3 regions of the Alteromonas sp. G5_S2_22_S1 genome follow, and region 3 is predicted to be linked to each of the others. Evidence: predicted binding sites of a transcription regulator. Region 3 holds the regulator's gene; each other region holds the start of a gene.

Region 1 (7,744 bases), on a different contig from region 3:
AATTTGATATTGCAGTTGTAATGCGGCTGCGCGGTTTTTCAGTCCTAGCATGACGACAGACACAGATTCAGGTGTAAATGCGTCACTATCATAATTGTCTTGAGTAGGCTGTTCATGTTCATGTTCATGTTCATTTGTGCTGTGACCGTTAAGAAAAGCCGTTTTTTTACGTAACCGTGATGTATGCGCAGACTTAGGGCCTGAATGGGCTTTCTCTAACCCTTGTAATGTGACATACACCGCTTTATCTACTGGCGTTCCCGTTTTCTCGAGGATACCTGAAATAATAAAAGGGTGATCGTCATGGTTATTAAAAGAGACACTTCCAAGGCCGTGAGAAACAATTATCTTATCGCCAACCGTGTAGCCTAGTGAATCCGCAACATCAGCGCCTACAACGGTAGATAAAGGCTGCTCAAATACACGCCCTTCTGTCAGGGCTAAAGCTTGCTTGTCACCGTATTTAAAGTGTTCAAAAAAGCGGTTTGTCGTTCCTATAACTCTGAACCCTCGGTGAGTGTCACCTAATGAGAGGGGAATTAGCCAAGAAACCTGTTTATTCGATTTTAGCGACGCCACACTTTTGTAATCAATACCTTTAGTAGGCGTACCGATATTGAACACTGAAGACAGCAATAAATTCAACTGGCCGCTTGGGGCGCCAACAATTAGGTCAACGCCAGAAACGGTGCGTGTAAAGCTTGTTTTTACTTGGCTGCGAACAATATCTACACACAGCAGTAAGCTAATGCTAATGGTTATGCTTAAAAGGGTGAGTAACGCGGTTGTTTTTCTGCGTTTCAAGCTTTCGATGGCAATAGTGCTTAGCATTACAGGCTCTCCTGCTTAGGTTTGCTTGTATGCTTTACTGCGTGCGGTGGTTGTGTCGTTGATGGGAGGCTTAGTTCAGAAATACGAAAATGGCGGTCAAAATAGCGTTCCATCGCGTTATCATGACTTACAAATATCATGGTGCTGTCACTAGCGACCTCTTTCAGTAATGCCATAAAACTGTCACGGGCATCTGCATCAAGCGCTGATGTTGGCTCGTCCACAATTAATAGTTGAGGACTATTGATAAGCGCACGGGCTATTGCCACACGCTGCTGCTGTCCAATACTTAGTGCATCAGCTTTGGCATGTAAAACATGGGAAGGTAGCTGTAACCTATCAAGTAACTCACAGGTATTAGCCAGAACCTTTTGGCTACTATTGCCTTTACCTGAGAAATACGCGGCTGCGCTAATGTTTTGTGCAACCGAGAGGTAGGGGATGAGATTGAACTGCTGAAATACCACACCAATATTACGTGCTCTAAACTTGTCTCTTTGTCGATTAGATAAAGACGAGAACGGCTGTCCTAGCAAGGCAATGCTGCCTGCCGTTGGAGTAAGGGTGCCACAAAGTAAATTCAGTAACGTACTTTTTCCGCTACCAGACGGGCCGGAAAGAAACACATGCTCACCGCGTGATACTTGCCATTTTTCAATATTGAGTATCGGAGTGCTTTCTTTCGAATACGCAAAGTTTACATGACTAACTTCAATGGCGCTTTTACACTGAGTAAGAGCGCTCTTATTATTTATTATATTCACGCTAAGCCCAACCTAGGTCTTTGTTGTTATATATTGCAAAAGCAAACGATGCGCTCACTTGTACTAAAAGCAAGTTACCGCTTTGAAGTAATGCTATCAAATCACAATTGTATCAAATAGCATTTGGGCAAAGCGGCGCTTGCTCTTGTTATTTGCTCATTATAACGACGTGTTAGGCAAGTTAGCTTAAGGAATGTTAGCTATTAGCTTGAAGCTTTACCACTTCGGCGCTCTCATCTTCTAACACGCTTTCTGCCGTTGCGCCTTTAAAGATTTTGCTAATTTTATCTTTGTTCTTCGACAGCATAATAGTGAGCTCTTCCACAGTGCTATCGTCTAATTTGATACCTTTAGCCTGAATGTAATCAGCTAAGTTGTCTGCTGCATCGAGCATTTTGTCGTACTGATCAGCCTCTTTTTTATCGGTAGTTACCAATTTCTCTACCCCTTTGTGCGTAACAACATATTGTGTGGTAATGGCCATGGTAGGTCCCCCATTAGTTAAAGACATAAAAACTGTACAGCATTTAACTGTATAAATAAACAGTATTAAGGGGAATGTTTAGGTTAAATTTAGTCCGAAGGTAGCGTATTATACTTTAGTCTAGGCTGTGTGAACTTGTCACATTTACACGTTACGCTTCAGAATGCTTATGTAAGCTGAGGAAATTAAGTATATAGGGGCGGGCTTGAATCTTGACCGTATTCCATAAAAAGGACTTCTTTAAAGGTAATGGCAATGAACGAAGCAATTCAGCGCGATATTCAAGCTATAAACGCAATTGAAGCAATACCGCATATTATGGAAATCTTAGCCAGTACGCTTCGTTTACGGTTTATCTGTGTAGCCAGAGTAACTGAAGAGGCGTGGACTATTTGCTCAGTATTAGACAATGCTGAGTTTGGGCTGTCGCCTGGCGATGAATTAGAAATAGAAACCACATTTTGTCGAACGGTTCGGGCAAACAGAAAAGAAATTGTCATCAATCATGCGTCTGCAGATAATGAATATCGTGAAAACCCTATTCCTATTATGTACGGGTTTGAAAGCTATTTCTCCTATCCTCTTTACGATGCGAAAGGTGAATTCTTTGGCACATTATGTGGGCTAGACCCTGAGCCCCGTGAGCTGCGAACCGAGGCGGTTCACGGCCAAGTCAGTGCTTTTGCGAAACTGATATCCAATCAAATATTGTTGAACGATCATATTGAGCAAACGCTTACGCAGCTTAGTGACGCAAAAAATATGGCTCGTCTGCAAGAGCAGTATATCGCCATTCTAGGCCACGATATCCGCACGCCTCTGTCTTCTATTCAAATTGGTATAAGCTTTCTAGATGACCTAATCAAAGACAGTGAGGTTGCAAGTACGGTACAAGTACCGGTTTTTAAAGCGGTATCTCGCATGAAAAATAGCGTGCAGAGAATTTCGCGCTTGATAGAAGATACGATGGATTTTACGCACACCAGAGTAGGGCAGGGCTTACCGGTCAAATTAGCAGTATCTAATAACCTTAGTCAGCAGATAAATTATACCGTAGAAGAGTTAGCCACCGCTTTCCCCAAAAGCTCAATACGTATTCATGTTGATATTACGCGACCGTTAATTTGTGATGACAAACGGATTTGCCAATTACTATCTAACCTTTTAAAAAACGCGTTAATTCATGGCGATTTGTCATACCCTGTTTACGTGAAGGTCCTAACCAATAGCAACGACTTCATTCTTAGTGTACAAAACAGCGGAACGCCCATTTCTGATGATTCTAAGGCTCGTTTATTTCAACCGTTTTGGCGTAAAGAAAGCAATAGGCAGAATGAAGGTTTAGGATTAGGTTTATTTATAGCGTCAGAGATAGCAAAAGCCCACAAGGGTACGTTGGGGGTTAATTCTGACTACAATGGTACGGAATTCACGCTGCGTTTCCCCTTGCAAACCGTTTCTTCAAATATTTTCGAAAGCTAAGCCTGAAAACGCACTGGTTGATTAACACTTGTGCAATTGCGCCAGTGCACGTATAATGCGCGCCCTTACAGCCAACCTAACTCGTTCCTTGTCTCCATACAGTCGGCTGTACTGTCGAGGCTACAACCGTAAGGAGCTATAATGCGTCATTACGAAATCGTATTTATGGTTCACCCTGATCAGAGTGAACAAGTACCTGGTATGATCGAGCGTTATACTACAATTCTTAAGCAAGACGGTGGTCAAGTTCATCGTTTAGAAGATTGGGGCCGTCGTCAACTGGCTTACCCAATTGAAAAGCTGCACAAAGCCCACTACGTACTAATCAATGCTGAAGCGACTGCAGAAGCTGTTGACGAACTGGAAAATGCTTTCCGTTTCAACGACGTGATCCTACGTAACATGGTAATGCGCACTAAGACTGCTGTGACTGAGCCTTCTCCAATGATGAAAGAAGAGCCTCGTCGTGAGCGTCGTGACGATTCTGCACCTCGCCAAGAACGCGCAGAAAAGAAAACTGAAACCACTGAAGACAACGCTTAAGGAGATCACCCATGGCTCGTTTTTTCAGACGTCGTAAGTTCTGCCGTTTCACTGCAGAAGGTGTGACTGAGATTGATTACAAAGATATCGCTACTCTTAAGAACTACATCACTGAGAGCGGTAAAATTGTCCCTAGCCGTATTACTGGTACAAGCGCAAAATATCAGCGTCAGCTGTCTTCTGCGATCAAGCGCGCACGTTTTCTTGCGTTGCTTCCGTACACTGATTCACACAAGTAATTTGGCGAATATAAGGGTTAGCTAAGATGAATATCATCCTACTAGATAAAATCGCCAACCTTGGCGGCCTGGGCGACCAAGTGACTGTTAAGTCTGGTTACGCTCGTAACTTCCTTTTCCCACAGGGTAAAGCGGTTCCTGCAACTAAAGACAACGTTGAAAAGTTCGAAGCACGTCGTGCTGAACTTGAAGCGAAGATCGCTGAGCAACTAGCTGCTGCAAACGCACGCGCTGAAAAAGTTGCTGAGCTTGCTGAAGTTACAATCGCAGCTCCTGCTGGTGACGAAGGTAAACTATTTGGCTCTGTTGGTACTCGTGACATCGCTGATGCAATCACTGCAGCTGGCGTTGAAGTACAAAAAGCAGAAGTTAAACTACCTACTGGTACTCTTCGTGAGACTGGTGAGTATGACATCGACTTACAACTTCACTCTGACGTTATCACTTCAATTAAAGTGATCATCATTGCTGAAGCGTAATCGCTGACGTATTTGAAAAAAGCCGCTCTTCGAGCGGCTTTTTTTTTTGGCCTAAATTTCATGTCGAGTATCTTGTTGCTTAAAAATAAGGGTAAAGCGAAAGTATATTGGTAGACAATTTTAAAAGTGCTTTCTGCAAATCAACTATCTAAATAGACAAGTCGTCACTACTCACTCTTCCACTCAATTACACTCAACGATACCTTCTTATTGGCTTGTTACAAATAATGGGTGGTGAATTGCAACTTACTGTTTAGACTGTGGACTTCCGTCACAAAGCTTTTATAAGCGAAGAATTAAGGGACTAAAGCAAGTGAAGCAGTATATCGCCATCTTTTTTATATCAACCTGCATGCTAGCTGGGTGCGCAACACCTAATCGAATAACAAGAGTTGATGATAGCAATGCGATAGTCGTTTACACCGATGAAAGCGGGTACGAGGACAGATTCAGCAATATTTACGACGGTTTTAAAGCATACCCCGTCACGTGCACTAATGATTGCTACCCGGCGTCTGCCGATATTGAATGTGAAAGCGACATGCAAAATTGTCAGTTTGTTGGCAACAACCCGACAGTGAACACGCACACCGGCTTTAACGTTACCTGGTTAGGGCACGCCAGTTTTCTGCTCAACACCGCAAGTGGTGAGCAAATACTTATCGACCCTGTGTTTGGGCAGTTTGATTGGCCCGTTAATTGGGCTTTTCGATTGGCGGAGGGGTTCAGCCGCAACGAACCCGCTGAGGTAGGTGAAGACAAACTCGCTCAAACCGATGCGGTAGTCTATTCCCATATTCATTATGATCATTTTAATAAAGCCGATATTGCCGAATTAGGCACAAAGCCCGAATATCTTGTTCCGTTAGGTTTCGCAGAGCACTTCCCTAATAGAGGCTATACGATTAAAGAGATGGCGTGGTATACGAGTAAAAAAACCGGCAAAACCGCTATACATTTTGTGCCCGCTCATCACTTCAGTAACCGGATTTGGGTGCCCTATTTATACGAGGATGACAATGCAACATTGTGGGGCGGTTGGGTCTTTGAACATGAAGGGAATACTTTGTTCTTTGCGGGGGATACAGGGTATTCACCACATTTCAAAGATATTAAAGCCCGCTTTGGTGACATAGATGTTTGCCTGTTACCCATAGCGTCTTATTTCAGCGAAACCTCACCTAAATGGTATCGCAAGGTTCACACCACGCCAGAGGACGCTATTGTTGCTTCCCAAGACCTTGGCTGTAAAGTCGTCGTGCCTTGGGGCTTTGGAAATGCTAGTTGGATGATGGGAGATAAAACCTCGCATTCTGCGCTATTTCGATTGATGAAAATGAAGCAACAGCTAAATACAACAATACCGTGGGTTATTCTAAATGAAGGCGAGCAGGTATCTTTTTGACAGCTGATAAGATTATCTTGCGTAACTCTAACGGAGTGGTTATTCTTTAATCTAATAAGGAATGCTTTTATATTCAGGGGATGAATTTGTTAAAGTTTGGAAGTGCCGCTTTAATTTTGTTTTCGATAGCGCTCTGCACTTACGCAGGGGTTTTCATTCACTTATCTAGCCAGAATCCCACTCGCGCGCCTGCCCCTTTCACCACGTGCTTAGATAATTGCACTATGAATTTGGAGTACCGGGTTTCTGAACCCTTTCAGCGCACAGTGGTGCAAAATACACTCAATCAAATTTTTACATCTTATATTGAAGAAGATGTGGGGTATTACGTTTCTTGTAGCGACAAACGCTGTAGGCTTTGGGTGTATGTAAACATGCCAGCAAAATTAGATCCGATTCTTCACCGTTTGGAAAATGAAGTGACACCATTACTGGACACAGATTCGCGCTATCACATTGATAACGAAGATAATGAAAGGTACTCCTTATATACCTATAGTCCAAAGCACTCGACTAACGCGCCTTAAGCGCGATTTTCGCGCACTTCTCACGCCATTCATCATCCAGAACAGTGAGTTGAGCCAGCTTTCCAGCGAGTGCTTTGTCGGCTTTGGTGTGAGCACACTGCATTAAAGTGTGAATGTTAACGGTGTCGTCTTCACGGTGAAGCAACGCTACCTCGCCACCCACGTTAATAACTCCTGTTTTAATAACACGGTAGTACCAACCAGTAATACCGCGCTCGCCCACAAATCTGTCTAAATTCGGAATGTTAAAACGCTGAGAAATCTTACTGCAAGGTGCCCGAGGCGCACTGACTTGTAACTCAACGTCGCCAAATTTCCAGATATCGCCGATATAAACGGTGGCATCGTCCATGCCCTCTACACTTATATTTTCGCCAATACTTCCTAATGAGAAGTCGCCCTCAGGGAAATGTTTTCTTAATGTAAGATAATTGGTCGGGTTGAATTGATGCAGTACCTTTTCAGGTCCTCCGTGAAGGCGTGTATTAGCTTGTTGGTCTTCATCGGTTCGATCTATGTGAACCGTAAGCGAGTTAACCGGGCTTTTGACAATGCTGCTTGGGGCTCCGCGAGGGCCCAGTGGCTTTGGCTTTCCGGCAAATAAGGCGTCAACACTAAAGGTAGGCAACATGGTCTCTCCCCAAAAATATTTTTGTCTATTTAAACCTTTCTACTATAGGGTACGACTAACCTTATAACACTCTTATACCAGTCCGCATAGATAATTACACAATCAGCGAGACTTAAAATGTTCGTAATCGCGACGTGTTACCGCAGGTATAGTGGTTCTACATCAAGGTGACACAACAAAGAATACGGACATTTTAAACTCGCCCTTCGGGAAGGTCTGGCAAGCTTCTGAGTGGGCAATTATCTATGCGGATTGGTATTTTGCTAATCAGTACCACGAATAACAAAGAGAAAATAATGGAACACACACAACAACGTGTTGTACACGCCAATGTGGTGTTCGGTAACAAAAGCGAAAAT
Region 2 (7,744 bases), on a different contig from region 3:
AAAAGGGCTTGATAAACCGCAACAAAATTGTAGTGAGTACCAAAGCAGGCAAAATGGTGCTTTACCTAGAGAAAGACGGGCAAGTTACCGTCAATATGGGTAAGCCAGAGTTCGAACCGGCTAACATTCCCCTTAAAGCCAACAAGCAAGAAAATACCTATATCTTACGCGTGGGCGAAAGCACCTTATTCATTGGCGCAGCGTCAATGGGAAACCCTCATTGCGTAATGGAAGTTGACGATGTCGATACCGCCAACGTCGCTGAAATTGGCCCGCTAGTTGAAAAGCACGAACGCTTTTCAGAAGGCGTGAATGTAGGCTTTATGCAAATCATCAACGACTCGCATATTAAGCTAAGAGTATTTGAGCGTGGTTCGGGTGAAACCCTTGCTTGTGGAAGCGGTGCGTGCGCAGCAGTTGCAATTGGTCAAATACAGGGTAAATTAAGTAAAGACGTGCGGGTAGACTTACCCGGGGGCAGTTTACGTATACGCTGGCCCGGTCCAGATAATGTATTAAAAATGACAGGGCCTGCCGAACACGTATATGACGGACACATAAATCTATGAACGACTTATCGGGGCAATCTAACGCCACGCAAATTATTGAGCCATTTAACGACACCTCTACATTGTCGAGTACAGATGTGCACGCGTTTTTGTTAGAAAACCCCGAGTTCTTTGCTCAGTACCCAGACCTTCTCGAAAAAATTAAGCTTCCCCATGAACACAAAGGCAGTGTTTCGCTTGTTGAAATTCAAAGTGACCAGTTGAGACAAAAAGTAAGGCAGCTTAATTTCAAGCTCAATCAACTGGTAACCATCGCCAAGCAAAACGAAAAAATTTATCGCGTTTATACCGATTTAAACGTACAGCTACTGCGCTGTGAAAGCGTAGCTGAAGTACAGTTTACCTTAGAAGATGTATTGCAAGAGCGTTTACAGCTTTCATCTGCTGTAATCAAAAGTTTCAAAGGCCCCCATGCTATTCCTGAGTTGCAGCAGCGCCTGTTCACCGAAAAGCGCTTCAAGAACACCAACTTTTTCTTCGGCCGACTATCTCAGCATGAACGTCAACTTCTTTTTGGAGAAAGTCCTGCGGAATCTGTAGCGCTAATGCTACTTGGTGATAACCGCGATTTAGGTATTTTAGGCATTAGCAGTAGCGACGCCAGCCACTTTACGCCTGATATGGATACACTGCTGCTACAGCAACTACAGCAGGTGCTTAATATCATACTACCTGAAATGATGGGATATTAAGTGCCGTGTCTACGGACGCGCTTATTAGCGAACCCTGCCAACAATGGCTAGATAAATTTCTGCTTCACCTTCAGGTTGAGCGCGGCTTATCTCTTCACACCATTAAAAACTATAAACGCCAGTTAACTGAAGTTGCAAAACTATTGGGTTTGTACGAATGGTCAGGCTTAACGCCAAGCGATATTAAACGGGTCATGGCCGACGCTAAAATGTCGGGACATAGCCCTCGAAGTATTGCCCTTCGGCTCTCTGCCCTTCGCACATTCTGCCAATACCTTATTGAACATCAACAGCTTTTCAGCAATCCAGTAGAAGGTATTCAAGCCCCTAAACAAGGCAAGCCGCTCCCTAAGCAATTGAGTGTTGATGAAATGCAGCAGTTGCTCAATGCCTCGCCTCAAAGCAGCGATGAAGATGAAGGAATGCAGCTTCGCGATGTGGCGATGTTTGAGCTTCTCTATGGCTGCGGATTGCGTTTAAGCGAACTAACCGGCTTAAATTTGGCCGACTGCCTTAAAGACGGTACGGTGAAAGTTATGGGTAAAGGGAGTAAGCAACGCATTTTACCGTTAGGTCGTCACGCACAAAAAGCGTTAAACGCATGGCTTAAAGTGCGACCTGCTTACGCTTCGCCTTATGAGAGCGCGGTATTTGTTAGCAAACGCAAAACCCGCATTTCTAACAGGCAAGTGGCAAATAGACTCGACAAAATGGCTAAAGAGCACTCGCTGTCGCAAAAAGTTAGTCCTCACAAACTGCGCCATTCCTTCGCGACACACGTATTAGAGTCCAGTGGTGATTTGCGCGCGGTACAAGAACTTTTAGGGCACGCGAACCTGTCGACAACACAAGTCTATACCCATTTAGATTTTCAGCATCTCGCCAATGTTTACGATGAAGCTCACCCCCGGGCGCATAAAAAATAAAGCTAGATTAAGGTTGTAACCATGCAGTTTTTTAGGTCTATCAATAAGGTCGAGGCCATGACATTCGACCTTGATGACACCCTTTACAATAACGACCCTATTATCCGCCGCGCCGAAAAAGCGTTAGAAGCACACATTGCAAAGCACCATCAACATGCCGCAGCACTCTCCGCTAGCGACTGGCTGTCACTGAAGCGTGCGGCCATTGCTAAAGACAAACGCTTAGCGTCAGATATGGGTCAGTTGCGCCGCGTAGTACTCACAGCAGCACTCTCTAACACCGCGCCAGACAAGATAACAACGCAGCTGGAAAAAGAAGGCGAGCTAACGCAAGCAGTAGAAGCTTGTTTTAATTGTTTCTACGACGCAAGAAGCGACTTTACCCTAGCCAAGGACGTTCACAGCGCCCTTAAAGCAGTCAGTAAAAGTTTACCGATAATTGGCATTACAAACGGAAATGTTAACGCTGAAAAAATAGGTATTGATAGCTATTTCGATACCATATTGCATGCCAGCACGTCGCGCCCCATGAAGCCCGCACAGCATATGTTTGATGAAGCCGCAGCACGGTTGAATTTAGCGCCTAAGCACATACTGCATGTGGGCGATAATATATTTAAAGATGTCTACGGTGCGATTAACGCCGGGTATCAGGCTGCGTGGTTTGCGTGTAACAGACCAATGACCTTACACAATGAGCCTGTTAGCGTGCTGCCTCATGTGGCATTAGATGATCTTAGCGAGTTAACGCATTTTCTATAGCAAATAAAAGCGGTGAGGGTCAGAGTACATTTACCCGAATCAAAAGGGGTGCAGCGTTAAAGTACACTGCCCCCCAATATTAGAGGGGTATCAAACGTGGGAGTTGTCCTCTAATACGTTTTGGCGCATAGATTCACAAGGGCTTTCACAAACAGGTCTCCCAACAACTTTCGCAGGTACGCCCACCACAGTTACATGGGCAGGTACATTGTTAAGGACAACACTTCCTGCGCCGACTTTTGAACCTTCGCCTATTTCGATATTGCCCAAGATTTTAGCCCCTGCGCCAATCAGCACACCTTGGCGAATTTTAGGATGACGATCACCAGACTCATTACCCGTACCGCCTAAGGTAACGCTTTGCAAAATAGACACGTTATCTTCAACTACCGCCGTTTCACCCACAACAATGCCGGTAGCATGGTCAAACATCACCCCTTTACCTATGCGGGCCGCCGGGTGAATATCCACCCCAAAGCTTGCTGAATTACGGCTTTGTAGAAACAAGGCCAGTTGATGTCGACCGTGAAGCCAAAGGTAATGGGCCATGCGGTGAACTTGAACAGCGTGAAAGCCTTTAAAGTGCAGTAGCGGCGTTAAAAAATCATTCACTGCGGCGTCGCGCGCTTTGATCGCCAGTATATCCGCACTGGCCGCTTCGCTGATACCGGGCTCAAGCAGGTAAGCTTCGTCGAACACTTCGCGAATTGCCAGCGCAGGCATAACGTCATCAGCCATTTTATTTGACAAAATAAAGCTTAAAGACGACTCAAAGTTGTGGTGCGCCAGTACACTGGCATGAACATAACTCGACAGCAACGGCTCTTTGTCTGCAACAACTTGCGCTTCTTGTTTTAACGTCGACCAAAAATCGATGGGCGTAGATAGTGCGGTCATGAGCATGTCCCGTTAATGTATGAAAGTCTCGTGTACTGGAAATTGTGACTGTAAGCATAGCTAAACGCCTGCTACAAAAAACGTGTTAGGGCTTAGCAGTAAAATGCAAAAAAGCTGAATTCAGGGTGAAAGTTTACCTGAGTTTTAGACGATTCAATACCAATGAGATACCGCCCGAGCGCACAATTCGATCAATTTATCGAATTAATTCGTTATAGCTAATAACCGTTATAACCAACGTTGAAACAATGTAGCTTATTTATAAGCATGCATTCTTACCTCGGCATTGTTTCAATAAGCATTCGATTCACAGCAGACACGTGCGCGCTGGAAGCCGGCAGCAAAACTGGACTGTATAAATTAACAGGCAGATGGCATAATAGCCCGCTGCTGAATGTATAACACTATCAACTAACAGGTGCCACACTATGGATGTATCTCGACTGCTAGACGAGCTTAACGACAAACAGCGTGAAGCAGTAGCAGCCCCATTGTCTAACGCTTTAGTACTTGCGGGCGCAGGGAGCGGAAAAACCCGTGTATTAGTGCACCGTATAGCGTGGTTGATGGAAGTCGAAAACATCGCGCCTTTCTCAATATTGGCCGTTACCTTCACCAATAAGGCAGCAAAGGAAATGCGTGGCCGTATTGAATCTTTGATGGGCCGCAGCCTGCACAATATGTGGATTGGTACTTTCCACGGCCTTGCACACCGTTTGCTGCGCGCGCACCACGCTGAAGCCAACCTGCCTGAGAACTTCCAAATTATCGACTCAGACGATCAGTATCGCTTAATTCGCCGAATTCTAAAGGCCATGAATTTAGACGAAAAACATTGGGCGCCTAGACAAATTCAGTGGTACATAAACGGTAATAAAGATGAAGGTTTACGTCCTCAGCACATTGAAACTCATGGCGATCATATTCAAAAAACCATGCGAGAGGTATATGCCGCATACCAAGACGCGTGTGACCGTTCAGGCTTAGTTGACTTTGCGGAATTGCTTTTGCGTGCTCACGAACTGTGGGCGAAAAACCCCGAAGTATTGGCCCATTATCAGCGCCGCTTCCGCGCGGTACTGGTTGACGAATTCCAAGATACCAACAACATTCAATACGCATGGCTTCGTATGCTATGTAGTGGCGGTGACAACAATATTATGATTGTTGGCGACGACGACCAGTCAATTTACGGCTGGCGTGGTGCAAACGTAGATAATATTCAGCATTTCCTTAAAGATTTTAATAAGCCAAACACCATTCGCCTTGAACAGAATTATCGCTCTACGGGCAATATTCTTAAGGCCGCCAACACGGTTATCGACAACAACACAGGCCGTTTGGGTAAGGAACTTTGGACTGAAGACGCACAAGGTGAACTCATTTCTGTTTACGCGGGGTTCAACGAGTTAGACGAAGCCCGCTTTATCGTGTCGAAAATTAAAGATTGGCTTAACCAAGGCAATGCCCTTAGCGACACGGCAATTTTATATAGAAACAATGCCCAGTCTCGTGTTCTAGAAGAAGCCTTACTTCACGAAGGCCTCGCTTATCGCATTTACGGCGGCTTGCGCTTCTTTGAACGCCAAGAAATCAAAGACGCCCTAGGCTACTTACGCATGGTTAGCCATCCCCACGACGACGCAGCCTTTGAGCGCGTGGTAAACACACCAAGTCGAGGTATTGGCGAGAAAACCCTATCGCAGGTGCGTGACGCCGCGCGCATGCATAACTGTTCTATGTGGCAAGCCTGTCAGCTGCTTATTAATGAAGGCGGTTTTAAAGGTCGCGCGCTAAACGCAATGCAAAGCTTTGTATTGCTTATCACTGAACTGGAACAGACCACGTTAGATGAGCCACTAGACCAGCAAGCAGATAAAGCCATTAAACAATCTGGCTTATACGCCATGTACCAAGCAGAGCGTGGCGAGAAAGCACAAGCGCGATTAGAAAACTTGGAAGAGCTGGTTACCGCCTGTAAAACCTTTATCGTGCCAGAAGAGGCCGAAGAAATGACGCCTCTTGCTGCCTTTTTGGCGCATGCGTCTTTAGAAGCGGGGGAAACTCAGGCAGATAAAGACCAAGATGCCGTTCAAATGATGACCATTCACACGGCTAAGGGCCTAGAATTTCCACTGGTATTCTTAGCAGGGGTTGAAGAAGGCATGTTCCCTAGCCAGATGACCAACGATGAGCCTGGCCGAATGGAAGAAGAGCGCCGACTTTGCTATGTTGGTATGACAAGGGCTATGCAAAAGTTGTATATCACTTATGCCGAAAGTCGCCGATTATACGGTCAAGACAAATACCATACGGCGTCTCGATTTATTCGCGAAATGCCCTCTGATTGCGTGGAAGAAGTAAGGCTAAAATCGACGATTTCCCGCCCAGTGCATAATCGCTTTAGTCAGGCGACGTCGCATGCAAGCTTTGAAGAAACCGGGTTTAGTTTAGGTGAGCGTGTGGTTCACCGTAAATTCGGTGAAGGGATTGTTCTAAACTATGAAGGAAGTGGTGAGCACGGCCGCGTTCAAGTAAACTTTGACGAGTTTGGCAGCAAATGGCTAGTACTTGCTTACGCAAAGCTGGAGAAAGCGTAAAATTATTCATTGGCAAGGTAGCCTAACGTTAAGTTGAAATGTATGCAGCAACACGTGCTGATCCTTGAAAATGGTGAAGGCAACCTTGAACTGATTGCGAAATTAGTCCGTCGCGCGGGCCTTACGCCCGTGGGCGCGACCTCATTAACAGAAGGTAAGGCGCGTTTTTCGCAAAAAGATGCGCCAGAAACGTTTCTGTGCGCCATTGTAGCGTATTCTCTACCTGATGCCCGTAAAGGCGAGGCTATCGACTTTACGGTGAAATCCTTCATCCCCACCATAGCCACTACCGAGAGTTTGGACAGCGCCATTCGCGACAAAGTCCTCGAACGTGATGTTGTCGATTATATCCCTAAAGAAAATTCCCAAAACTACGATTACTTAAATCGTCTTATTGGCCGACTCGAAAAAAATAAGTCTACCGGCGTAATAGTAGTAAGTACTAATCGAGTACTAAGAACGAAAACGGTCTCACTGCTTCAGCGCCATAACTTTATCGCTTTTGAATGTTTAACCGCCACCGATGCAATGCAGTGTTTGTCGGAGCACAATAATGTGCGCCTGGTTATTACCGACAACACACTTCCCGACATGACAGGGACACATTTTGTTTCTAGTCTTCGCAAAGCCTTTTCGAAAGAGCAGCTAGCTATTATGGGAGTAGCCGGAGGCAAAGGTATGTTGATGTCGGCCCACTTCATCAAAAGCGGCGCAAATGACTTTTTGCGTGTGCCTTACTGCCACGAAGAGTTTTTATGCCGGGTTATGCAAAACGTTGAGTATATTGAAAGTGTGGAAGAGATTCGTCGCGTTGCCAATACAGACTATTTAACGGGGCTGCCCAATAGGCGTCATTTCTTTTACATGGTAACGGTTCAGCACCAAAAGCTGCTAGAAAATCATGCGCTAGCCCTTATCGACCTAGACTTTTTTAAATCAATCAATGATACCCATGGTCACGATGCGGGCGATATCGTACTAAAGGCCATAGCAGCGCTAATTGAATTTTATTTCCCTGACGAAATTATTTCTCGATTTGGCGGCGAAGAATTCTGTATTTACATGCCGTCAATAACACTAGAGAACGCCTGCAAACGCTTAGAAGATTTCAGAAAAGTGGTAGAAGCCGAAGTTATTCAACTTCCTAAGACCGATATCAAAGTTACCTGCAGCATTGGCGTGAGTGGCACCCATACCCAACGGGTAGATAAGCTTTTAAGCTTAGCCGATAAACAGCTTTACGCGGCAAAACACGATGGCAGAAACCAAGTAAAGTGCGAAGCGCCAGGGGCGTCTTA
Region 3 (7,744 bases):
ACGCGTAAGCAGCCTGTCGCCAAACCGGATAAGGCCCTCGCGATAGTCTGCAGCAATCTCGGTAATGTATGACTGGGCGCGCGCTTTTGCTTTGTCGTGAGATACTTTTTTGCTTCTAGATTCCTCGGCAATGGCGCGGCGTACGGCATCAGACCCCAATACGCTATTATTGAGCTCTTGACGCTCTAATAGCGTAGGGCCCGTCATACTTTGGCGCTTTCTCTGAAAATGCGTACTGGCAACCCGAACGAGCTTATGAGCGATACTCTGATCGCTACCGTGTTGGTTAGACATGGCGCGCGCCGAAACGGCCTTAGAGTAATTGATAAAGTTGTCACGGCCTAAAAACAGCACGATGAATAACTTGCGCAACCAGCTGGGTGCAGCCTTATCAGCAATAAGGTCGCTCAGTCCCGGGTTACCGCGGCCTGGTGCTCTGCCCCATGTCACATAAACCGGCACAACTTGTAAATCGAGATTCTCATGGTCTCTGTGCAGGTGGAAAAGGTCTGTAAAGACTTCTTCAATTCCCGTGTCTTTTGCCGACGAGCGGAAAAGCGGTTGTGTTTTTCGCAAAAACAACGTCGATGAATACTCTCTCCCTGCCAACGTTAAGGTCTTAGTTGGGCTGGGTAAGTCTAGAGCTTGGGTCGACATTCTCAATGAAAGTTGGTCTGTCACTGAGTTGGTGGGAAGTAGATAAACGATAGGTTTGCTTTTATCTATTCCTAATTCGGTTTCAACGTTAACTGGAATACTATGGGCTTTAACCAGTAACTTTACAGGATAATGAAATACCGACAAAAGGGCTTTTCGCATCCACGACATGAACTATGTAATCCTATGAAATAAAAACAAGGGGAGTGTAACACAATCGCGTCACAATCTCGCGATAAGCCAATATCATTGCTTTACTTGCTGTAATGACTCCATGTATTTGAACAAGTTCAAAAACAAAAAGGTATTTAAGATAGTGGCGCGCTTATCAAGCGGCTGCGATTTATGCTTCTGCTAGCTCGATAAGAGCAAGGTATACGCTCTTCATCAACTACAATAAGCAAAAGACGCGCTAAGTGCTTGTTATTTGGTTTTAGGTGTATATACTTACAGGAACTGTATGAACAGACAGGTCTTTTATGCGCCCACTCACAGCTCGACAAACTGAAGTTTTAGAACTTATTAAAACAACCATGCAAGAAACGGGAATGCCGCCTACGCGTGCTGAAATTGCCCGTCAGCTTGGTTTCCGTTCTGCCAACGCCGCGGAAGAACACTTGAAAGCCTTGGCGCGTAAAGGCGTGATTGAAATTTTGCCGGGTACGTCGCGAGGTATAAAGCTCAATATTCCTCTGGACAATGAAGCTGAAGAGGAAGAAGGCCTGCCTTTAATTGGGCGTGTAGCTGCTGGAGAGCCTATTTTAGCTCAAGAGCACGTTGAGTCTCATTACAAGGTAGACCCAGCCCTATTCCAACCTCAAGCAGACTTTTTACTTCGTGTAAACGGTATGAGTATGAAAGACATTGGCATTTTAGACGGTGATCTGCTAGCTGTGCATCGCACGACTGATGTACATAATGGACAAGTGGTGGTAGCTCGAGTTGATGAAGATGTTACTGTGAAGCGTCTAGAAAAACGCGGTCGCGAGGTATTACTTCATGCTGAAAATGAAGAGTTTTCACCGATAAAAGTTGACCTTGCAAATGAGCCCTTCGCAATCGAAGGTATTGCAGTAGGCGTTATACGAAACGCTGATTGGATGTAAGGTTTTAGCTTCTTTGATCAAAAGCGGTGCATTAGCCGCTTTTTTTGTGCCTTTTACTCCCCGTTTTTGTTCTGCTTTAGGCAAATTAGGTTTGAATATCCTATTCCTACTAGAAATCCTTGAATCCACTATTGTGCGGTAGATTTCTCTTTATTTCGTCCATGAATACCTCCCGCGACAGCTATTACAAAATATAAGCACTGTTTAAAACTGTCGTTCAAGGTGGATTAACTTGTCTATTTAATAGCAAGTTAAAGTAACATCGACGTTGTCTCCACGTTCAAAATGGGCGTTTGATTTACTGCGCGTTTGCACATTCTAAAGCTTACTTCCTGCACACCTCATCTTATGCTGACTTTTAACCAAATGATTAAATATTAACCACTTCGTTAAATTTTTAATAGAAAAGACTAGACGGCACGACATTATTGCGCAATTCTTATACAGAGATTAACAAAATAATAACAATGACTCTAAATTTGTTTTACAAGTTGAGGTTATGGGTCAATCGTTCGCAATTCATTTGGTAGGGTTAGCGCAAAACAAGATAGCGCCTTTAGCCGTACCATTCCGGAGGTGCTGAGTGAAACAACTAACGACCGTATTGGCAAGGTGGTGCGCAAGCCTACCATTTTTGCTTTTCTCTTCATTGATTTTCGCGCAAGAAGCAAGTGAAGAAATCTCTTCACTTAATTTACGACGCGGTGCTACCGACATTAGTGGTCAGGTTTACGACCTTCATATGTTGATGTTCTTCATTTGTGTTGGCATTGCGGTGGTCGTGTTTGGCGTGATGTTCGCGTCTATGTATCTACATAGAAAGTCTCGTGGCGCTAAGCCCGCTAACTTTCATGAAAATGTAAAAGTAGAAATCGCGTGGACCGTTATCCCTTTCCTTATTCTCGTTTTTATGGCGGTACCGGCTGCAAATACGCTAATCGCGATGGAAGATACCACTGAACCCGATATGACAGTGTTGGTCACAGGGTCGCAATGGAAGTGGCATTATAAATATATGGACAGTGACGTGGAGTTCTACTCGCTGCTTGCCACACAAAGAGAGCAGATTGAAAACAAGTTTCAGAAAACCGATAACTACTTACTTGAGGTTGACCGTCCACTAGTGATACCTACGGGCAAAAAAATACGATTCCTTATTACCTCTGACGACGTTATTCATTCGTGGTGGGTTCCAGATTTTGCCGTTAAGAAAGATGCCAACCCTGGATTTATTAACGAGTCATGGGCCAATGTAAATGAGCCCGGCATTTATCGCGGACAGTGTGCTGAATTGTGCGGAAAAGATCACGGTTATATGCCCGTTGTGGTTATTGCCAAAGAGCCCGCTGAGTTTGATAAGTGGATGAGTGAACAAGAGGCAATGGTTCGTCAGGCAAAAGAAGAAGAGCAGCGTCTCCTTTCTATGAATATGTCGATGGACGAGTTAATGCAAGAAGGTGAGCGTGTTTATAACGCGACTTGCGCAGCATGTCACATGCCAAACGGTGAAGGTCTCCCTGGCGTGTTTCCAGCACTCAAAGGCAGCAAAATGGCCAAAGAAGATCAGCAAGGCCATATCGACATTGTGCTTCACGGTAAGTCAGGCACGGCCATGCAAGCCTTTGGCAAAATGTTAAGTCTTAAAGAAATAGCAGCTGTTGTTACCTACGAGCGAAATGCGTGGGGTAACAACACCGGTGACATGGTTCAGGCTAAAGATGTCAACGCTGTTGCGAACGGAAACTAGGAGCAGATCATGAGCAAAGCAACTGAAGTTATTTCGCCAGATACCTCTGCGCAACACGATGATCATGAGCATCACGACCATATTCCAAAGGGGGTTACCCGTTGGTTGTTTACCACTAACCACAAGGACATAGGCACACTCTATCTATGGTTCGCCTTTATCATGTTCTTAGTGGGCGGTGCGATGGCAATGGTTATCCGGGCTGAACTGTTTCAGCCTGGCTTACAAATTGTTGAACCAAATTTCTTTAACCAAATGACCACAGTGCATGGGCTTATCATGGTTTTTGGCGCGGTAATGCCTGCTTTTACCGGGCTTGCTAACTGGTTAATCCCCATGATGATAGGTGCGCCAGATATGGCATTGCCTCGCATGAATAACTGGAGTTTCTGGATCCTGCCCGGCGCGTTTCTCATACTGTTGAGCTCGCTGTTCATGGAAGGCGGTGGCCCAGCATTTGGCTGGACGTTCTATGCGCCACTTTCCACAACATATAGCGGCGATTCTACAGCGCTGTTTGTGTTTTCGGTTCACATAATGGGCATTTCATCCATTATGGGGGCGATTAACGTTATTGTGACGATTTTCAATATGCGTGCCCCTGGCATGACCTGGATGAAAATGCCGCTATTTGTGTGGACATGGCTAATCACTGCATTCCTTCTTATTGCCGTTATGCCAGTGCTAGCAGGCGCGGTAACCATGGTATTGACCGATAAATTCTTTGGAACAAGCTTCTTTGATGCAGCAGGTGGCGGTGACCCCGTCATGTTCCAGCACATTTTTTGGTTCTTCGGTCACCCTGAAGTGTACATAATGATATTGCCGGCCTTTGGTATTATCTCGCAAATTGTTCCTACTTTTTCCCGTAAAAAGCTATTTGGTTATGCTTCTATGGTTTATGCAACCGCGTCCATTGCGCTGTTGTCATTTGTCGTTTGGGCTCACCACATGTTTACCACGGGCATGCCGGTTTATATGGAAATGTTTTTCATGTTTGCCACCATGCTTATTTCGGTGCCAACTGGCGTAAAAGTGTTTAACTGGGTGGCCACTATGTGGCGTGGCTCGCTAAGTTTTGAAATGCCGATGATGTTTGCGATTGCCTTTATCGTGCTTTTCACCATAGGCGGGTTATCGGGACTTATGCTTGCGATAACGCCAGTTGACTTCCAATACCACGATACCTACTTCGTAGTGGCTCACTTTCACTATGTACTTGTGACAGGGGCTGTCTTTTCCATCATGGCAGCCGTTTACTATTGGCTACCTAAATGGACCGGCAAAATGTACGACACTGCGTTGGCAAAATGGCATTTCTGGTGTTCCCTCGTGTCGGTGAATGTTTTGTTTTTTCCTATGCACTTTGTAGGTTTGGCGGGCATGCCACGTCGTATTCCAGATTATGCTTTACAGTTCGCCGATTTTAACAAGTGGATAAGCTTGGGCGGCTTCGCATTTGGTTTATCTCAACTTATCTTCCTCGCATTGCTTATTAAGGCTTGCAAAAAGCAGGGAGAAGGCGTGTCAGCGCAGGTATGGGACGGCGCTGAAGGTCTTGAGTGGGAAATTCCATCACCTGCTCCTTACCACACGTTCGAAACCCCACCTGTTGTTAAATAAGCGCTTAGGTTGGGCGTGTTATACGTGAGGCATGGCCTGTGTGAGTAAGGAAATTCACACACTACAGACGGTAGGGATGTTGGGGCGCATATCATAGCGTTTAACAGTCCTTACCTTTGAATTTACTCGGAGGTAGCGTGATGTCACAACAAAGTGCAAACAACAAAATGGTGATCAAGCTTATCGCCATTGTTATCGGTATGTTTGGCTTCGGCTTCGCACTTGTTCCTCTTTACGATGTGTTTTGTGATGTAACGGGAATTAACGGCAAAACCGAAGGGACTGCAGCAGTTTATCAGTCGGTTGAAATTGATACGTCCAGAACAGTGACCGTCGAGTTTATTACCCGCACGAATACCGGCATGCCGTGGGAGTTTCGCGCCGAGACGAAGCGTGTGAAAGTTCACCCCGGTGAGCTCAACACGGTGTCGTTTTACGTTCGAAACCCAGCCTCTAGCAATATTGTGGCTCAAGCCATTCCTTCTGTATCACCAGGCATGGCAGCACTTTATTTAAATAAGACGGAATGCTTCTGTTTTAACCAGCAGCCTTTGTCCGCAGGTAGCGAAGCCTACATGCCTATGCAGTTTTATGTAGACCCTCAGTTACCTGAAGATATTACCTTTTTTACTTTGCAGTACACACTCTATGACGTCACAGCGCGAGCAAGTGACCTAACGACAACACCGAATCCCTTTATGGCTTCGACACCGTCGACCGGTGAATAGGCACAAGGGATAAGGAGAAAAAAATGCAGCCCGAAATTCAAAAAGATGAATACCAAAAATACTATGTACCCGCGCAAAGCCCTTGGCCCATTGTTGGTGCTATCGCATTATTTCTTATCGCCGTGGGGGCAGGAAACTATGTTGTAGAAGCCACAAAAGGGGAAACTGGCTACGGAGGCCATATCCTTCTTGCGGGTGTCGCAGTGTTATTAGTGATGCTTATCGGCTGGTTTAAAAACCAAATTGACGAGTCGATGGCGGGGCTGTACAGCGATCAGTTAGGGCGCTCGTATCGACAGGGAATGAGCTGGTTTATATTCTCAGAAGTCATGTTTTTTGCTGCGTTTTTCGGCGCCCTTTACTACGCGAGATTTATCGCTGTTCCCTGGTTGGGAGGCGCATCAAATAATGCCATGACCAACGAGGTACTGTGGCCCACATTTGAAGCTATGTGGCCGCTGGTAAGTACGCCGAGCGGAGTGACAACACAAGAGATGAGCGCCGCCGGTCTACCGACTATTAATACCGTAATTCTACTCATTTCCTCTATAACTTTGCACCTTGCGCATGTGGGGCTAGAGCAGAATAAACGCAAGCAATTAACCCTTATGCTTGGCATTACCATCTTACTTGGGTGTGGGTTCTTATTCTTGCAGGTGGAGGAATATGTCCACGCGTATCGCGACTTGGGTTTAACCCTTCAGTCAGGCATTTATGGCAATACTTTCTTTATGCTTACTGGGTTTCACGGCATGCACGTCACCCTTGGAACTATCATTCTTATCGTGATGTTTTTTAGGGTTTTGAAAGGGCATTTTACGCCAGATAATCACTTCGCGTTTCAAGCCGGAAGCTGGTATTGGCACTTTGTTGATGTGGTGTGGGTCATGCTTTATCTCTTTGTTTACGTGCTATAAAGCAAGAAGCCCCAAACTCAATAAGGCCTTGGGTTTGGGGTAATTAAGCCGGTACCAATAGCGATAAGAATAAGAATGACGATGATGGCTGAAGTCAGTACACGCCGACCAATATATTTACTCATAGGGCCTTTCGACGTGTCGTTTTTCATCATAACGCGCATTGCCATGAACAAGTTCACAATCATGTACAGCACAAGAGCAACAAGGATTATTTTTATTAGCATACTCACCTCTGTTTTTATTTTATTTGTGCACGGGGCGAGATAACTATGTTCTCTCGCACTAGCCGCGTTATTCCTTGGTTACTCACAGGCTTTAGTGTGGCGATAATGTGCGGTTTAGGGTATTGGCAACTTGATCGCATGGTCCAAAAGCAACAACGCTTAGCTAGCATAGCGCAAAAGCAAAGCAATGGAACCTTGAGTTTAGAAGAAGCGCTTTTAAATCAGGATCCCCGAGATATTACGGTATCGTTTAGCGGCGCATTAGACGCCAATCACGTCCTGCTTTTAGACAACCAAATTCACAAGCAACGGGTGGGGTTTGATGTTCTCGCTCCGGTGTATACCAATGCAGGCTGGCTATTGGTTAATTTCGGTTGGGTGCCGGCGCCAGACTTAACCCGAACCTTACCGGATATCCGCTTGGCTAGCGATATGCGGGCATTTACCGGCATTATCAGTGCGCCCGGTGAAAATCCGTTAGTTAAAGAAACGAATATGGCACTTGCGCAAAGCCCGGCACTTGTTCAGTACATCGATTTTGCTGCTTTAAGCCATGCGTTAGAGCGCAACTTTTTACCTTTTATTCTTCAACTTACAACCCCCGACCCCGCATTTATTCGCGAGCATAAGGCGGTTGTAATGTCTCCTGAAAAGCACCTTGGCTATGCGCTGCAATGGTTTGGTTTAGCCATAGCCGCCGCCGCTATTGGCGGCTTTGTAATTAGTAAGAAAGGACGTA

The links. The regulator LexA, encoded in region 3, represses DNA repair genes until DNA is damaged. The targets are predictions, from matches to a motif close to TACTGTATNNNNATACAGTA.
Region 1: the regulator LexA is predicted to act here: its motif matches at 2,125-2,144, upstream of ACTRWF_RS10570 (YebG family protein).
Region 2: the regulator LexA is predicted to act here: its motif matches at 4,196-4,215, upstream of uvrD (DNA helicase II).

Annotation. Positions count from the first base shown of each region.
Region 1 is NZ_JBQKUJ010000008.1:92,692-100,435, forward strand. Features, by position in the region: gene ACTRWF_RS10560 (ABC transporter permease) at 1-831, opposite strand, end outside; gene ACTRWF_RS10565 (ABC transporter ATP-binding protein) at 831-1,595, opposite strand; gene ACTRWF_RS10570 (YebG family protein) at 1,792-2,079, opposite strand; gene ACTRWF_RS10575 (ATP-binding protein) at 2,335-3,561, shown strand; gene rpsF (30S ribosomal protein S6) at 3,703-4,104, shown strand; gene rpsR (30S ribosomal protein S18) at 4,116-4,343, shown strand; gene rplI (50S ribosomal protein L9) at 4,370-4,822, shown strand; gene ACTRWF_RS10595 (MBL fold metallo-hydrolase) at 5,175-6,227, shown strand; gene ACTRWF_RS10600 (hypothetical protein) at 6,452-6,754, shown strand; gene ACTRWF_RS10605 (MOSC domain-containing protein) at 6,741-7,385, opposite strand; gene ACTRWF_RS10610 (RNA polymerase sigma factor) at 7,682-7,744, shown strand, end outside.
Region 2 is NZ_JBQKUJ010000004.1:169,393-177,136, reverse strand. Features, by position in the region: gene dapF (diaminopimelate epimerase) at 1-569, shown strand, start outside; gene ACTRWF_RS06770 (DUF484 family protein) at 566-1,261, shown strand; gene xerC (tyrosine recombinase XerC) at 1,267-2,187, shown strand; gene ACTRWF_RS06760 (HAD-IA family hydrolase) at 2,209-2,949, shown strand; gene cysE (serine O-acetyltransferase) at 3,040-3,846, opposite strand; gene uvrD (DNA helicase II) at 4,275-6,446, shown strand; gene ACTRWF_RS06745 (GGDEF domain-containing response regulator) at 6,489-7,744, shown strand, end outside.
Region 3 is NZ_JBQKUJ010000007.1:93,204-100,947, reverse strand. Features, by position in the region: gene plsB (glycerol-3-phosphate 1-O-acyltransferase PlsB) at 1-828, opposite strand, end outside; gene lexA (transcriptional repressor LexA) at 1,137-1,763, shown strand; gene coxB (cytochrome c oxidase subunit II) at 2,347-3,510, shown strand; gene ctaD (cytochrome c oxidase subunit I) at 3,520-5,133, shown strand; gene ACTRWF_RS09730 (cytochrome c oxidase assembly protein) at 5,274-5,861, shown strand; gene ACTRWF_RS09725 (cytochrome c oxidase subunit 3) at 5,885-6,778, shown strand; gene ACTRWF_RS09720 (DUF2909 domain-containing protein) at 6,796-7,005, opposite strand; gene ACTRWF_RS09715 (SURF1 family cytochrome oxidase biogenesis protein) at 7,051-7,744, shown strand, end outside.